4 regions of the Shewanella sp. Shew256 genome follow, and region 1 is predicted to be linked to each of the others. Evidence: predicted binding sites of a transcription regulator. Region 1 holds the regulator's gene; each other region holds the start of a gene.

Evidence for each region. The regulator sigma-54, encoded in region 1, starts transcription at its own class of promoters, with help from an activator protein. The targets are predictions, from matches to a motif close to GTTGGCACGNNNNTNGNNT.
Region 2: the regulator sigma-54 is predicted to act here: its motif matches at 1,365-1,383, upstream of glnA (glutamate--ammonia ligase).
Region 3: the regulator sigma-54 is predicted to act here: its motif matches at 1,811-1,829, upstream of B5P39_RS07895 (superinfection exclusion B family protein).
Region 4: the regulator sigma-54 is predicted to act here: its motif matches at 1,635-1,653, upstream of B5P39_RS14885 (YggN family protein).

Annotation. Positions count from the first base shown of each region.
Region 1 covers NZ_NAJR01000006.1:47,966-51,181, forward strand. Annotated here, with positions in the region: gene lptA (lipopolysaccharide transport periplasmic protein LptA) at 1-101, shown strand, start outside; gene lptB (LPS export ABC transporter ATP-binding protein) at 98-829, shown strand; gene B5P39_RS12535 (RNA polymerase factor sigma-54) at 935-2,410, shown strand; gene hpf (ribosome hibernation promoting factor) at 2,439-2,726, shown strand; gene ptsN (PTS IIA-like nitrogen regulatory protein PtsN) at 2,729-3,172, shown strand; gene rapZ (RNase adapter RapZ) at 3,169-3,216, shown strand, end outside.
Region 2 covers NZ_NAJR01000012.1:61,163-64,378, reverse strand. Annotated here, with positions in the region: gene typA (translational GTPase TypA) at 1-482, opposite strand, end outside; gene glnA (glutamate--ammonia ligase) at 1,468-2,877, shown strand.
Region 3 covers NZ_NAJR01000003.1:502,438-505,653, reverse strand. Annotated here, with positions in the region: gene B5P39_RS07900 (sensor histidine kinase) at 71-1,702, opposite strand; gene B5P39_RS07895 (superinfection exclusion B family protein) at 1,871-2,482, shown strand; gene B5P39_RS07890 (DUF3149 domain-containing protein) at 2,596-2,727, opposite strand; gene B5P39_RS07885 (bacteriohemerythrin) at 3,027-3,216, shown strand, end outside.
Region 4 covers NZ_NAJR01000007.1:182,519-185,734, reverse strand. Annotated here, with positions in the region: gene trmB (tRNA (guanosine(46)-N7)-methyltransferase TrmB) at 1-245, shown strand, start outside; gene B5P39_RS14895 (YggL family protein) at 291-617, shown strand; gene glsB (glutaminase B) at 617-1,531, shown strand; gene B5P39_RS14885 (YggN family protein) at 1,710-2,531, shown strand; gene B5P39_RS14880 (LysR family transcriptional regulator) at 2,950-3,216, shown strand, end outside.

The sequences.
Region 1 (3,216 bases):
GTGATGATCGCGTGATTACCATTATTCAACCTGATAACTATCAGGAAGAGATCAAGAACCAGCCCGCGGACAAACCTGTGAAAAAACAGGACTCTAAATGACCCAAATCACCTTAAAAGCACAGAATCTCGCTAAGAGTTATAAGAGTCGTCAGGTTGTGAAAGATGTCAGCCTGACGGTGAAAACGGGTCAAGTCGTCGGCTTACTCGGCCCAAACGGCGCAGGTAAAACCACCACCTTTTACATGGTCGTGGGCTTAGTCAAAAGCGATAAAGGCCATATCTTTATCGACGATGATGATTTAACCGCCGATCCCATGCACCTGCGCGCCCGTAAAGGCATTGGTTACCTGCCACAGGAAGCCAGTATCTTTCGCAAGCTGACCGTGCACGACAATATCATGGCAGTACTGCAAACCCGTAAAGAGCTCAATCGCGATCAACGCGAAGAAGAGCTGGAACATCTGCTCGAAGAGTTCCATATCACCCATATTCGCGATAGCCAAGGCATGTCGTTATCGGGCGGTGAACGTCGCCGCGTCGAAATTGCCCGCGCCTTAGCGGCCAATCCCAAGTTTATTCTGCTCGATGAACCCTTCGCCGGTGTCGACCCGATTTCGGTTATCGATATCAAGAAAATCATCGAACAACTCAAGAGCCGAGGCCTTGGGGTACTGATCACAGACCACAATGTACGCGAGACCTTAGACGTCTGTGAACATGCCTACATTGTCAGTCACGGAAACCTGATTGCCGAAGGAACTCCCGCAGAGATCTTAGACAATCAGCAAGTTAGGGCTGTGTACTTAGGTGAACAATTCAGGCTATAGTTACTTAAACAGAGCCAATTAGCCTTGAATTTTGGCTTATAAGCGCCATCAATATGATAACAAGCGGCCTAAATTCAAAATAATAACGTAGGGATCAGCGGTAACATGAAAGCGTCACTCCAGCTCAAACTGGGTCAACAGTTAACCATGACGCCACAACTCCAACAGGCCATTCGTCTGTTGCAATTGTCGTCATTGGAACTGCAGCAAGAGATCCAGCAAGCCTTAGACTCTAATCCTCTTCTCGAGCTGGAAGAGGAGCAGTTCGACGCGCCTACCGAACGTAAGCAAGATATCGCCGATACCGACTTTAGCGAAACGACGGCCCAGCCACAGGAACAAGACAATTCCACCGTGGACATTGCCGAGTCGCTGACCAAAGAATCCCTGCCCGAAGAACTGCCCATGGATACTACTTGGGATGAAGTCTTTACCGCCTCGCCAAACTCAGGTTCTGGCGCCAGCCGTGAAGATGACATGCCCTTCCAAGGGGAAACCAGTGAAGGCCTGTACGAACATTTAGAATGGCAAAAAAACCTCACGCCCTTCTCTGAAACCGATTTAGCCATCGCCACCGCGATTATTGATGCCATCGACGATCAAGGTTATCTCACTCAAAGTACTGAAGATATCCTCGAGGCCATGGGCAATCCAGAGATAGAACTGGATGAAGTCGAAGCCGTGCTCAAGCGTATTCAACACTTCGATCCCGTTGGTGTCGCCGCAAGGGATTTAAGCGAATGTCTGCTTATCCAACTCTCCCATTTTTCGCCGGATACCCCACACCTCGAAAACGCCCGTATGCTGATCAAAGATCATTTAGATCTGATCGCTGCCCGCGACTTTAGGTTGTTGATGCGTAAGACCAAACTTAAAGAGGACGAGTTAAGGGACAGCATAGCGCTGATCCAAACTTTAAACCCTCGCCCCGGTTTGCTCATCACCCCTGTTGATGAAGAATATGTCATCCCCGATGTGTCGGTATCGAAGAAAAACGGTCGCTGGGTGGTCGAGTTAAATCCAGATTGCATGCCAAAAATCAATGTTAATCAGCAATATGCAGCCATGGCGCGCAGCACCAAAAGCCAAGCCGATAGCCAATTTATCCGCGGGCATCTGCAAGAGGCCAAGTGGTTTATCAAAAGCCTTGAAAGCCGTAACGAAACACTGCTCAAGGTGGCAAACTGCATAGTGCAATATCAACAGGGCTTCTTCGAATACGGTGAAGAAGCCATGAAACCTATGGTCCTGAACGATATCGCCGAGGCGGTAGAGATGCATGAGTCCACCATTTCACGGGTGACGACGCAAAAATACATGCATACCCCAAAGGGACTTTTTGAACTAAAATATTTCTTCTCAAGCCACGTCGGGACTGATGATGGCGGTGAGTGCTCATCCACGGCAATCAGAGCCTTCATTAAGAAACTGGTTGCAGCGGAAAACCAGAAAAAACCATTAAGCGACAGCAAGATGGCACAGCTTCTGGCAGAACAGGGAATTAACGTTGCGCGCAGAACCATTGCGAAGTACAGAGAAGCGATGCTTATTCCCCCTTCCAATCAGCGTAAAAGTTTATAGCCTAAAATGGAAATCGGAGGACGTTTATATGCAAATAAACCTGAGTGGACACCATATCGAGATTACTGAATCGTTACGGGCTTATGTTGAGGAAAAGTTTTCAAAACTTGAACGTCATTTCGAACAGATCAATAATGTGCACGTTGTGCTCAATGTTGAGAAAATGCAACAAATTGCCGAAGCGAGAATCAACCTCACCGGTGGTGAAGTCTTCGCGACTTCAGAGCATGCAGATATGTATGCTGCCATAGACGTCCTGATCGACAAGCTTGATCGTCAGGTTATTAAACACAAAGAGAAGTTAACAAAACACTAGCAATGGAACTTCGTACCATACTGCGGCCGGAATGCACGACCTGCGCCACTCCGGGCAGTAAGAAAAAGGTACTGGAACTTATCAGCGACTTAGCCGCTGCCCAGTACCCCACCCTCTCATCTCAAGAGATCTTCGAAAGCCTAGTGGCGCGCGAAAAGATGGGGAGCACAGGTATAGGTAACGGCATCGCCATTCCACATGGTCGATTAACCGATATAACACAACCCATAGCCATATTGGTGAAATGTGAGGAGCCGATAGCCTTTGATGCTATCGATAAACAACCTGTCGACATTTTATTTGCGCTGCTGGTGCCTGCTGACCAATGTCAACAGCACTTAAGCACTTTGTCCTGCATGGCTGAAAAGCTCAGTGACAAGCAAATATTAAAACAATTGCGCAAGACGCATGATGAAACGGAACTCTATCAGGTAATCATTGGATGAAACTGGTCATAGTGTCAGGGCGTTCAGGCTCAGGCAAATCGGTC
Region 2 (3,216 bases), on a different contig from region 1:
GGGAAATCTAATTGTTCGTCGGTCGCACCTAAGTTATCGAACAGGTCGAATACTTGGTCGATAACCCAATCAGGGCGAGCACCAGGACGGTCAATCTTGTTGATAACAACTATTGGCTTTAAGCCTTGGGCGAACGCTTTCTTGGTTACGAAGCGAGTCTGTGGCATTGGACCGTCAACGGCGTCAACCAGCAGTAATACTGAGTCCACCATAGACAGTACGCGCTCAACCTCACCACCGAAGTCGGCGTGGCCTGGGGTGTCTACGATGTTAATGCGGTAGTCGTTCCACTTGATGGCAGTATTCTTTGCCAGAATCGTGATCCCACGTTCCTTTTCAAGATCGTTGGAGTCCATCACCCGCTCAGTAGCTTCTCCCCGGGTTGCAAGGGTTCCTGATTGCGACAGCAGCTTGTCAACCAGGGTCGTTTTGCCATGGTCAACGTGCGCAATAATGGCGATGTTACGTAAATTCTCTAGCACGGATAAACCTCTTACCATCAAACAAAAATAGGGATATTTCAATATTCGTTATAGCAATCTACGTTGAGTCGCCATAAAAAAGCGTGACATTCTACTCCAGAGCGGCCTCGCCGCACAGGATTATTTTTGAACACTTATAAAACAATTTTTTGAGCACAGTGCTCAAAAGCCACTCTCTTGCCTGAGTCAAATAGCCTAAATGCACCGTTAATGCGCAGGCGATTCGCCAGTTTATCTTGTCATCGACCAAGCTAAGCAGCTGAATTCACTGTTTTTCACTCAGTACTACTTTTGCCGCTCGGCCCAAAGCCGCCATAAGTATAGTCAATCCACGTCATCAAGCCGTGACACGCCAGAATGAGCAGCGAAATAAGCCCGGCTGGCGCCATTTAGCGATTTCAGCGGATAACTTTGGCCTCAGTTTCAACAAACTCTATTCCCCATTGCGAACAACGATTTTAATGAGTTGATAATTAAGCATTATTCAATATATCTACCCATAACTGTCCCGCGAAAAACAGCTTAGGTTGCCACAGTTTTGTGACATTATTGCGTGCGATTGAAATAGTGAGCTTGCACGGTTATCTCGCCTCACTAATGTGCTAGATTCATTGTGCTTTGTTTGGTTTCGAATCTTGTCAAAAGCCAGAATTGAGATATCAACCTGGCTTGCCTATGAGTTTAATGGGCCGACGAGTTCGGGATAAATGGGCGTGGCGAGATTGCACTCAAATACCGTGCACTAAAATGGTGTTGTGACGGCGCGCACCAAAATGGATTAATGCACCAAAATGCCACATGCAAACGCACCAACATAGTGCAACACTGAGTAAATTGTTGTGCACCAAAATATATAGCCTTTGATTATCAACATCTTAAATTGTTGGCATAGATATCGCTATATAGCTTGTAAGTTTGGCTCAAGCGCGACTTGAGTTAAAAGATTATAGAAGGGACATCCCTTTACCCTACCGGAGACTTGAGAATGTCAGTTGAATCAGTTTTAAAGCAACTTGAAGAATTAGAAGTTAAGTTTGTTGATTTACGTTTTACCGACACCAAAGGTAAAGAGCAGCACGTATCTATCCCTGCTCATCAGGTAGACGCTGATTTCTTCGAAGACGGCAAAATGTTTGACGGTTCGTCAATCGCTGGCTGGAAAGGCATTAACGAATCAGACATGGTGCTGATGCCTGACCCAACCACGTTTGTATTAGACCCATTCACCGAAGAAACCACTGCACTGATCCGCTGTGACATTCTCGAGCCAGGCACTATGACTGGTTATGACCGCGACCCACGTTCTATCGCGAAAAAAGCGGAAGAATACTTACGCTCTACCGGTATCGCTGACACTGTATTAGTTGGACCAGAACCAGAATTCTTCCTGTTCGACGACGTACGTTTCGGTACTGACATGTCTGGTTGTTTCGTGAAAATCGACGCTAAAGAAGCGGCATGGAACTCTGGCACTAGCTACGAAGGTGGTAACACTGGTCACCGTCCATTCGTGAAAGGCGGTTACTTCCCAGTAGCTCCTGTTGACTCATCACAAGACTTACGTAGCGCTATGTGTTTAGTGCTCGAAGAAATGGGTCAAGTCGTTGAAGCTCACCACCATGAAGTGGCGACTGCGGGTCAAAACGAAATCGCAACTCGCTTCAACACTCTGACTAAGAAAGCGGACGAAATCCAAATTCTGAAGTACGTAGTACACAACATGGCTCACGCCTACGGTAAGACTGCGACTTTCATGCCTAAGCCAATCGTTGGCGACAACGGTAGCGGTATGCACGTTCACCAATCTCTGTCTAAAGACGGTGTGAACCTGTTCGCAGGCGACAAATACGCTGGTTTAAGTGAAACTGCACTGTACTACATCGGTGGTATCATCAAGCACGCTCGCGCGCTGAACGCTTTCACTAACCCAAGCACTAACTCTTACAAGCGTTTAGTGCCACACTTCGAAGCGCCAGTGATGTTAGCTTACTCAGCACGTAACCGCAGCGCTTCAATCCGTATTCCAGTTGTACCAAGCCCTAAAGGCCGTCGTATCGAAACTCGCTTCCCAGATCCACATGCAAACCCATACTTAGGTTTCGCGGCACTGCTGATGGCGGGTATCGATGGTATCCAAAACAAGATCCATCCAGGCGAAGCTATGGATAAAGACTTGTACGATCTGCCAGCGGAAGAAGCGGCTGAAATCCCACAAGTAGCGACTTCATTAGAAAACGCGCTTGAGAACCTGCAAGCTGACCACGAGTTCTTAACTCGCGGCGGTGTATTCAGCGAAGATTTCATCCAATCTTACATTGCACTGAAATCTGCAGAAGCTGAGCGTGTAAGCCGTACAACTCACCCACTAGAGTTCGAGATGTACTACAGCCTGTAATGGCTAACGGCATCGATTAGCTGCACAACATCTAATAGCCCCGACAGTCTTCTGTCGGGGCTTTTTTTGTCTCTAATCTTCTGCGGATTTTATGCCTACCCGACATAGCTCAGCCCACCATCAACACACATAAACCCTAACCTCTCGCTGTTATTTGTCCATTTGTTGTCATTGAGTGATTTACAACAAGTAAAAAAGTAAAGGCTTTGTAAATTCAATTAAGAACGATTCTCGATTACAACTATAATAATGCGTCTTTTTTGGAGCCAAACACGGAATACTCTCCATTCATATTCAGTTAGCGCATTGAATTAAAACCATTAAAAACGCTTTCTGGGT
Region 3 (3,216 bases), on a different contig from region 1:
TGTTTGCTTTATTCGCCTTCCACTGGCTCCACTGGCTCCACTTGCCATCAAGCTCGTATCAAACACTCCATCAAATCGTAAAGTCATGGTGTGTGGTGAGTTTGGGCGAATCGCATTGGGTGAGGGGAATGCGGATATTAAATTGTGCGCCGCCCAGTTGTGAGTCTGCTTGATAGTTCATGGTGCCCTTTAGCAACGTGGCGGCATTGAAGGCGGCGGATAAGCCTAAGCCTGTGCCACCTTTACTCCTGCTGGTGGTAAAGAAGGGCTCAAACATATGCTCTGCCACCTCGGTTGGAATGGCAATCCCATTGTTTTCAATGCTGATATTCACGTAGTCTTGCTCTAGCTTGGCCGTAATTTGGATCAGATTATCTTCTCTATCCTGAAAGGCATGGGTGAAGGCATTAGAGAGAATATTACTGACGATTTGATTGAGCAGGCTGACATTGGTCTGGATGTTGAGCGCAGAATTAACCTGTAGCTGAGTTTGGGCTTTCACCTTGGGATACATAATTAAGGTCGATTCTAAAATCTCCTTAAGCTGACGTTGCAGATTGATGCATTGATGTTCTTCGTGGCTACGGTCGATGGCGATCGTTTTAAATTTTTGGATCAGGCTACTGGCCTTACTGATATTACGAACTATCAACTCACAGCTTTCTTGGTACTCATCTAAAATGGCGTTGATTTCATCTAGAGTGGCATGCTCGCTATGTATAAGCTCGATAAGCTCTTCGATATGACTCAGTTGGGTACTGGCCGCCGTCAAACAAATGCCGATCGGTGTATTGATCTCATGGGCCACTCCCGAGACTAAACCGCCCAATGCCGCCATTTTTTCCTGCTCAACCAATACTTGCTGCGCCCGTTTCAGCGCCGTTAATGATTGCTCTAATTCTTGTGTTCTTTCTTTGACTTGCCTTGCGAGTTCTTCCTTATAACTGCGCTCGAGCGTCAGTAAGCGTTCTCTATCCTCTAAGGCGGTTTGCAATTCGGTTTTAGAGCGTTTTAAGGCTTCGAATGAGCCGCGCAGTTGCGACTGCATATTGTTGATGGCATCGGCAACTTGGGTAAATTCATCGACTTTTTGCTTGCGATCGAAGGCTAATGGTTCGACATCGGTATCGAGATCGATGCGTTTGCAGTAATTACTGAGTTTGTCTAAGTGTTTAGTAATGTTGTACCAGACTAAAAACAGAATAAATCCAGCGACTAAGAAGGTTTTTATCGCATTAGAGAGCAAGATCAGAATGGCTTTATCGTAGAGGCGTTGGTAAATGGCATCCATATCCACTTGAACCTCTAAAGTGCCGACATTAATGCTGTCAGTTGGCGACTTATACACCAGAGGAAATACTTTATTGAGGGTATGGGTTGGCTTCTCATTGCCGGCGTTCCACGATTGGCCGCTATCATCTTTTATCGAAATATAATTAATATCAGGTAGTTGGATTAAACCATTCAACTGAGTATTAATCAGTCTTTCATCGATAACCCAAATGCTGGCGGCGAGTACATCGAGATTGGCTTTTTCAATATTGGAGAATACGCGATCAATACGAGTCACATCGCCGCGATAGTCGTTAATCAGCTGATAGGCCGTTGTCACTAAGGTGATGAGGGAGCTAAAGAGAATAATAGACAAGGTGAGATGCCTGCCTATCGGGCTTTTAATAAATTGGCTAAAGAAAGTCGGCATCTTAAATTATCTATAGCTAATAGCGAGTTGGATGCTTATAAGCATAGACTCAAGCATCCAGATTGTGCATTTTATCCCCATGAAATATCCCGCAATTTTGACTGATACACTGGCATCAAACTTGCTTGATGCCGTCTAAGTTCAATTTTTTGTCGCTGGGATAAGACTATGATTAAATTCAAACTGGATTCAGTGAAATTGTTTAGCCCTAAAAAGATGATGTTTCGAGTCATGCTGTGGCTAATGGTAAGCTGCGCTGTGTTATTGGCGATCCCATCCAATGTGCTTGCCATGCTGGCGTTGGATAAGTTTGTCCCCGAGCATGCCCATTTTGTTGGCCTAGGGCTGATTATCTCTATTGCTTATTTTTTAACGCAATTATTGAACCTTGGCTTAGATGAGTCGATTCGTCACTTGAGTGATAAACGAATGATCGAAACGATTGAGGCTAAGGTCAATCTGATGGACCGTGCCGAGCGCGCTTTATTACGGGAGTTCTTTTTACAGGGCGCCACCATTTTGACATTGCCACAAAATGAACCCGCAGTAAAAAGCTTACTCAATGCCTGCATCCTCGAATGTTTAGGTAATGAGCGCCATTATGCGATCCAAGGCCCTACGGCGGATTATAAAATTTCGATGAAGGCACGCATGTATCTTAATCGTGGCGTGCTGCGTTTACCCGCAGGTGAACCGAGCCAGGAAGAAATGCAGCACTTGATTAAAGCGCGCCCGCAGTTTTTAAATGGGGTAGTGCAAAGCCGTAAACACGCTGCTTAATGCAGGTTGTGTGCTAAAGCAGAAATCACAGGCACAAAAAATGGGGGTTAGATTAACCCCCATAACAACGTGCAATTTTTACAATGAACAGAATAACAATTTGGAAGCAAAAACTACGATTGTTGCGCGGACTTCACAATGAACATCCAAGTGATATAAGAAATTATCCCTATAGTGCTAAAGATAACGATCATTGAGAGTAAACCAATTGGGTTACCGAACATTAAATCTAACCAAAATGCCATGATTGAAATCCTCTTTCCTGTGAAGTCCCCTCTACACTAGCGTCCTTAATGTTTCTAAATACTGATCCTGATCAATAAAAATCCGACATCTTAAAACAAAGTTGTAACTACAAGTTAACTATGTGATGTGGTTCAAATTTAGGCTTGAATGAAATAGCACTTATCTCTATTGTCTTGCCTTTGTTTCTTGTCTCGTTAAGAACTAGTCTTAAGAGTGCCTGTCACGAAATGATATTGAGATCTGAACTTTACCTAACGAGTTGTTGATTGAGTCGACTGCATTTTGGAAGGAGCCAAAAATGGCCAATGTTACAGCTAAGAATGGCACCATGGGCTACGGTATTATCTTTGCGCCTATGGTCTTACTCTTATATCCCCTCTATTGTTTAGTCACTAGTGCGCATTGGGTGGCGACGCTCTGTTTAATTGCTCTTGCCGTGATTCTCTTTTTAAACATTAACAAATTAATCCGTAACTTAAGGCACTTAG
Region 4 (3,216 bases), on a different contig from region 1:
CGGAGTTTGCTGAGCTTATCCGTCGTAAACTGAAAATTGGCGGCGTGTTCCATATGGCAACCGACTGGGAAAACTACAGCGAGCATATGCTGGAAGTCATGAATGCGGCCAATGGTTACAAAAACCAATCCGCCGATGGTACCGTGGTGCCGCGCCCAGATCATCGTCCACTGACTAAATTTGAAGCTCGCGGTCATCGCCTCGGCCATGGCGTGTGGGATCTGATGTTTGAGCGTATCGCTTAACATCTTTTATTGATTTTATTTTTTAACACAACGGGGAAAATCACTATGGCAAAGAATCGTAGCCGTCGTTTACGTAAGAAAATGCGCGTTGATGAATTCCAAGAGTTAGGTTTTGACATTACTTGGACCTTCGATGCATCTGTCTCTGAAGCCGATATTGATGCAACAGTCGATAAGTTTATCGATGAAGTCATTGAAGCCCGTAAGTTAGGTTTCCACGGCGGTGGTCATATCGAGTGGGAAGGTATTATTGCTACCCAAACTATCGGTAAGTGCACCGAGGAAGATGTTGCTGCAGTGAAGGCATTCTGGGCGGGTCAAAAAGTGACTCAACTCGAAGTTAGCGATCTGTACGATATCTGGTGGAGTTAATGCCAGAACAGGCGTTATTAGAGGAAGTGGTCGACAAAGTTCGACCCTTGCTCGGCCAAGGAAAGGTTGCTAATTATATCCCTGCGCTCGCCAATGTTGATGCTGGTAAATTGGGCATCGCCGTGACCACAATCGACGGTGAAACCATAGGCGCGGGCGATTACCTTGAGCCATTTTCAATTCAAAGTATTTCTAAAGTTTTCAGCTTAACCTTAGCGCTAACTTTATATGAAGAAACCGAAATTTGGAGCCGCGTCGGCAAAGAACCCTCGGGACACTCCTTCAATTCATTAGTCCAAGTTGAACTCGAGCGGGGAAAACCTCGCAATCCCTTTATTAATGCTGGCGCGTTAGTCATCGCCGACTTATTACAGAGCCGTTTAGGGGCACCTAAGCATCGGATGTTGGAATTGGTCAGGGCGCTGAGCCAAAACGATAAAGTCTGTTTCGATAAGCAAGTCGCGGATTCTGAATATCAGCACAGTGCACGTAATGCGGCCATCGCTTATCTAATGAAATCCTTCGGCAATTTTCAAGGCGATGTCGATACAGTGCTGCGCACTTATTTTCATTATTGCGCCTTAAAAATGAATTGCGCCGACCTCTCACGGGCGATGTTGTATTTAGCCAACCGCGGTAAAACCTTAGACGGCACTGAGCTTATTTCGCAGGTACAGACGCGGCAGTTAAATGCCCTGTTAGCAACCTCTGGCTTGTACGACGGTGCCGGTGAGTTTGCCTATCGTGTTGGTATGCCGGGTAAAAGCGGTGTCGGTGGCGGCATTATTGCGGTGATCCCTGGAGAACTCTCGGTCTGCGTTTGGTCTCCCGAATTAGACAATCAAGGTAACTCCCTCGCGGGGACGGCTATGCTTGAGCATCTTAGCCAGCGTCTCGGACGTTCAATCTTCTGATTTAACTCTTTTATTAGCACTGTTAGGCTAACTATTAGTGAAATTCACTAATCTGCTATCGGTGCTAATTTTTATAACTCCTTACTAATCATGTTGTTATAAAGTTGGCATGTCTTCTGCTATTCGTCTTTTAGCATGTTAGCTTAGTCGAATCCCTCAGATTAAAGGATGAACAACAATGAAGATAAATACGCTATTAACTGGAGTGGCATTATCGGGCGTTATTTTAGGCGCTTCTGGCTTGCAATCAGCACAAGCGAAAACTGAGCCACAAATTGATGAGCGCTGTGAGGTTTCCCTTAATTATGATGTGAGAGTCGAGCCTAAAAAATTAGTGATGAGCGAGAAGGGCGCCGAGAAGTATCGCATCGAGGTCGACAAGTTATACGTTGAAGGCAAGCAGGTAACCTTAACCGACAAACAGAAGAAACTGGTGAGCCAATATGCCGATGAGGTGTCGACTCAGGTTCCTGAAGTCATTGAATTAGTGAATGAAGCGGTTGCACTGGCCTCTCAAGCTGTGAGTATGGCATTAACGCCACTGATGGGTGATGCCGCAGGCGCAAAGTTTGATGAGATGATGGCGGGCGTGCAGAAGCGTGTCGATACCGTAGCCTACAAACAGGGCGATAGTTTTTACCTTGGCGCGACCGAAGAGTCGATGCAAAACACCTTTAACGATGAATTTGAACGGGAAATGGAGCAAATCGTACAAAACTCCATTGGCACTCTGATGATGAATATCGGCGGTCAAATTCTTGCGGGCGACGGTGAATCCTTCGAAGCCAAGATGGACGCATTCTCACAAAAAATGGACAGATTAGGCGATGATATTGAGCAGCAAATTGAGTCCCAGTCTAAGGGGATTGAAGCGAAAGCCGACCGTTTATGTGACCGTTTTGAAAATCTGCTCGTGCTTGAAAATCAACTGCGTAAAGAAGTGCCAGAGTTAGCACCCTATGTGTTGACGCAAAACACGCACCGTGAATTACGTGAATAGTGCTTGCAAGGGTAGTTAAGGTCTAAATGGGTTTGAACCAGGTAAAGCCGACCTAACTGACACTATCAATGCCGTGATATAAATGATAAAGCCCCAGTACGTTAAGTATCTGGGGCTTTTTCTTGATTCATTTTAGCCAAGCCGATTGATATTAATCTGATTGCTTGCAGCTATTTACTATGGAATATTACATTCTAAAGACTAATGTTTGGTATACTCTTAAAATATAATGAAAAGCTGGCAATTCAGTCAGATAGAACACTCTACTTTAGCGGACTTTTTCGGGCTAAATCTCTACAACTAACCCAATTGCTGTGAGATATTAAGGCATTGAGGGATGCTTTGAGGCATTTGTGCTGCATTCCTATGCTATTCCGAAAGTTAATATCACTGTCGAAACTGCTTAAGGCGACTTTCCATGTTAGAACTGTTAGAACCTATTGCGATTTTTACTCATGTGGCCAGAGCTGGTAGTTTTAGTGCCGCCGCAAGAAGGCTTGGGATCTCTAAATCTAAGGTCAGTACGCAGGTCGCCGATCTCGAGCATAGACTCGGTGTTCAACTGATCCAGCGTACCACTCGAAGCTTAAGTCTGACTGAAGCTGGACATTTGTTATATCTGCAAGGTGAAGAGTTGCTCCGCGATGCCGAACAGGCCATTGCTAGCGTGCATAACTTAAACGAT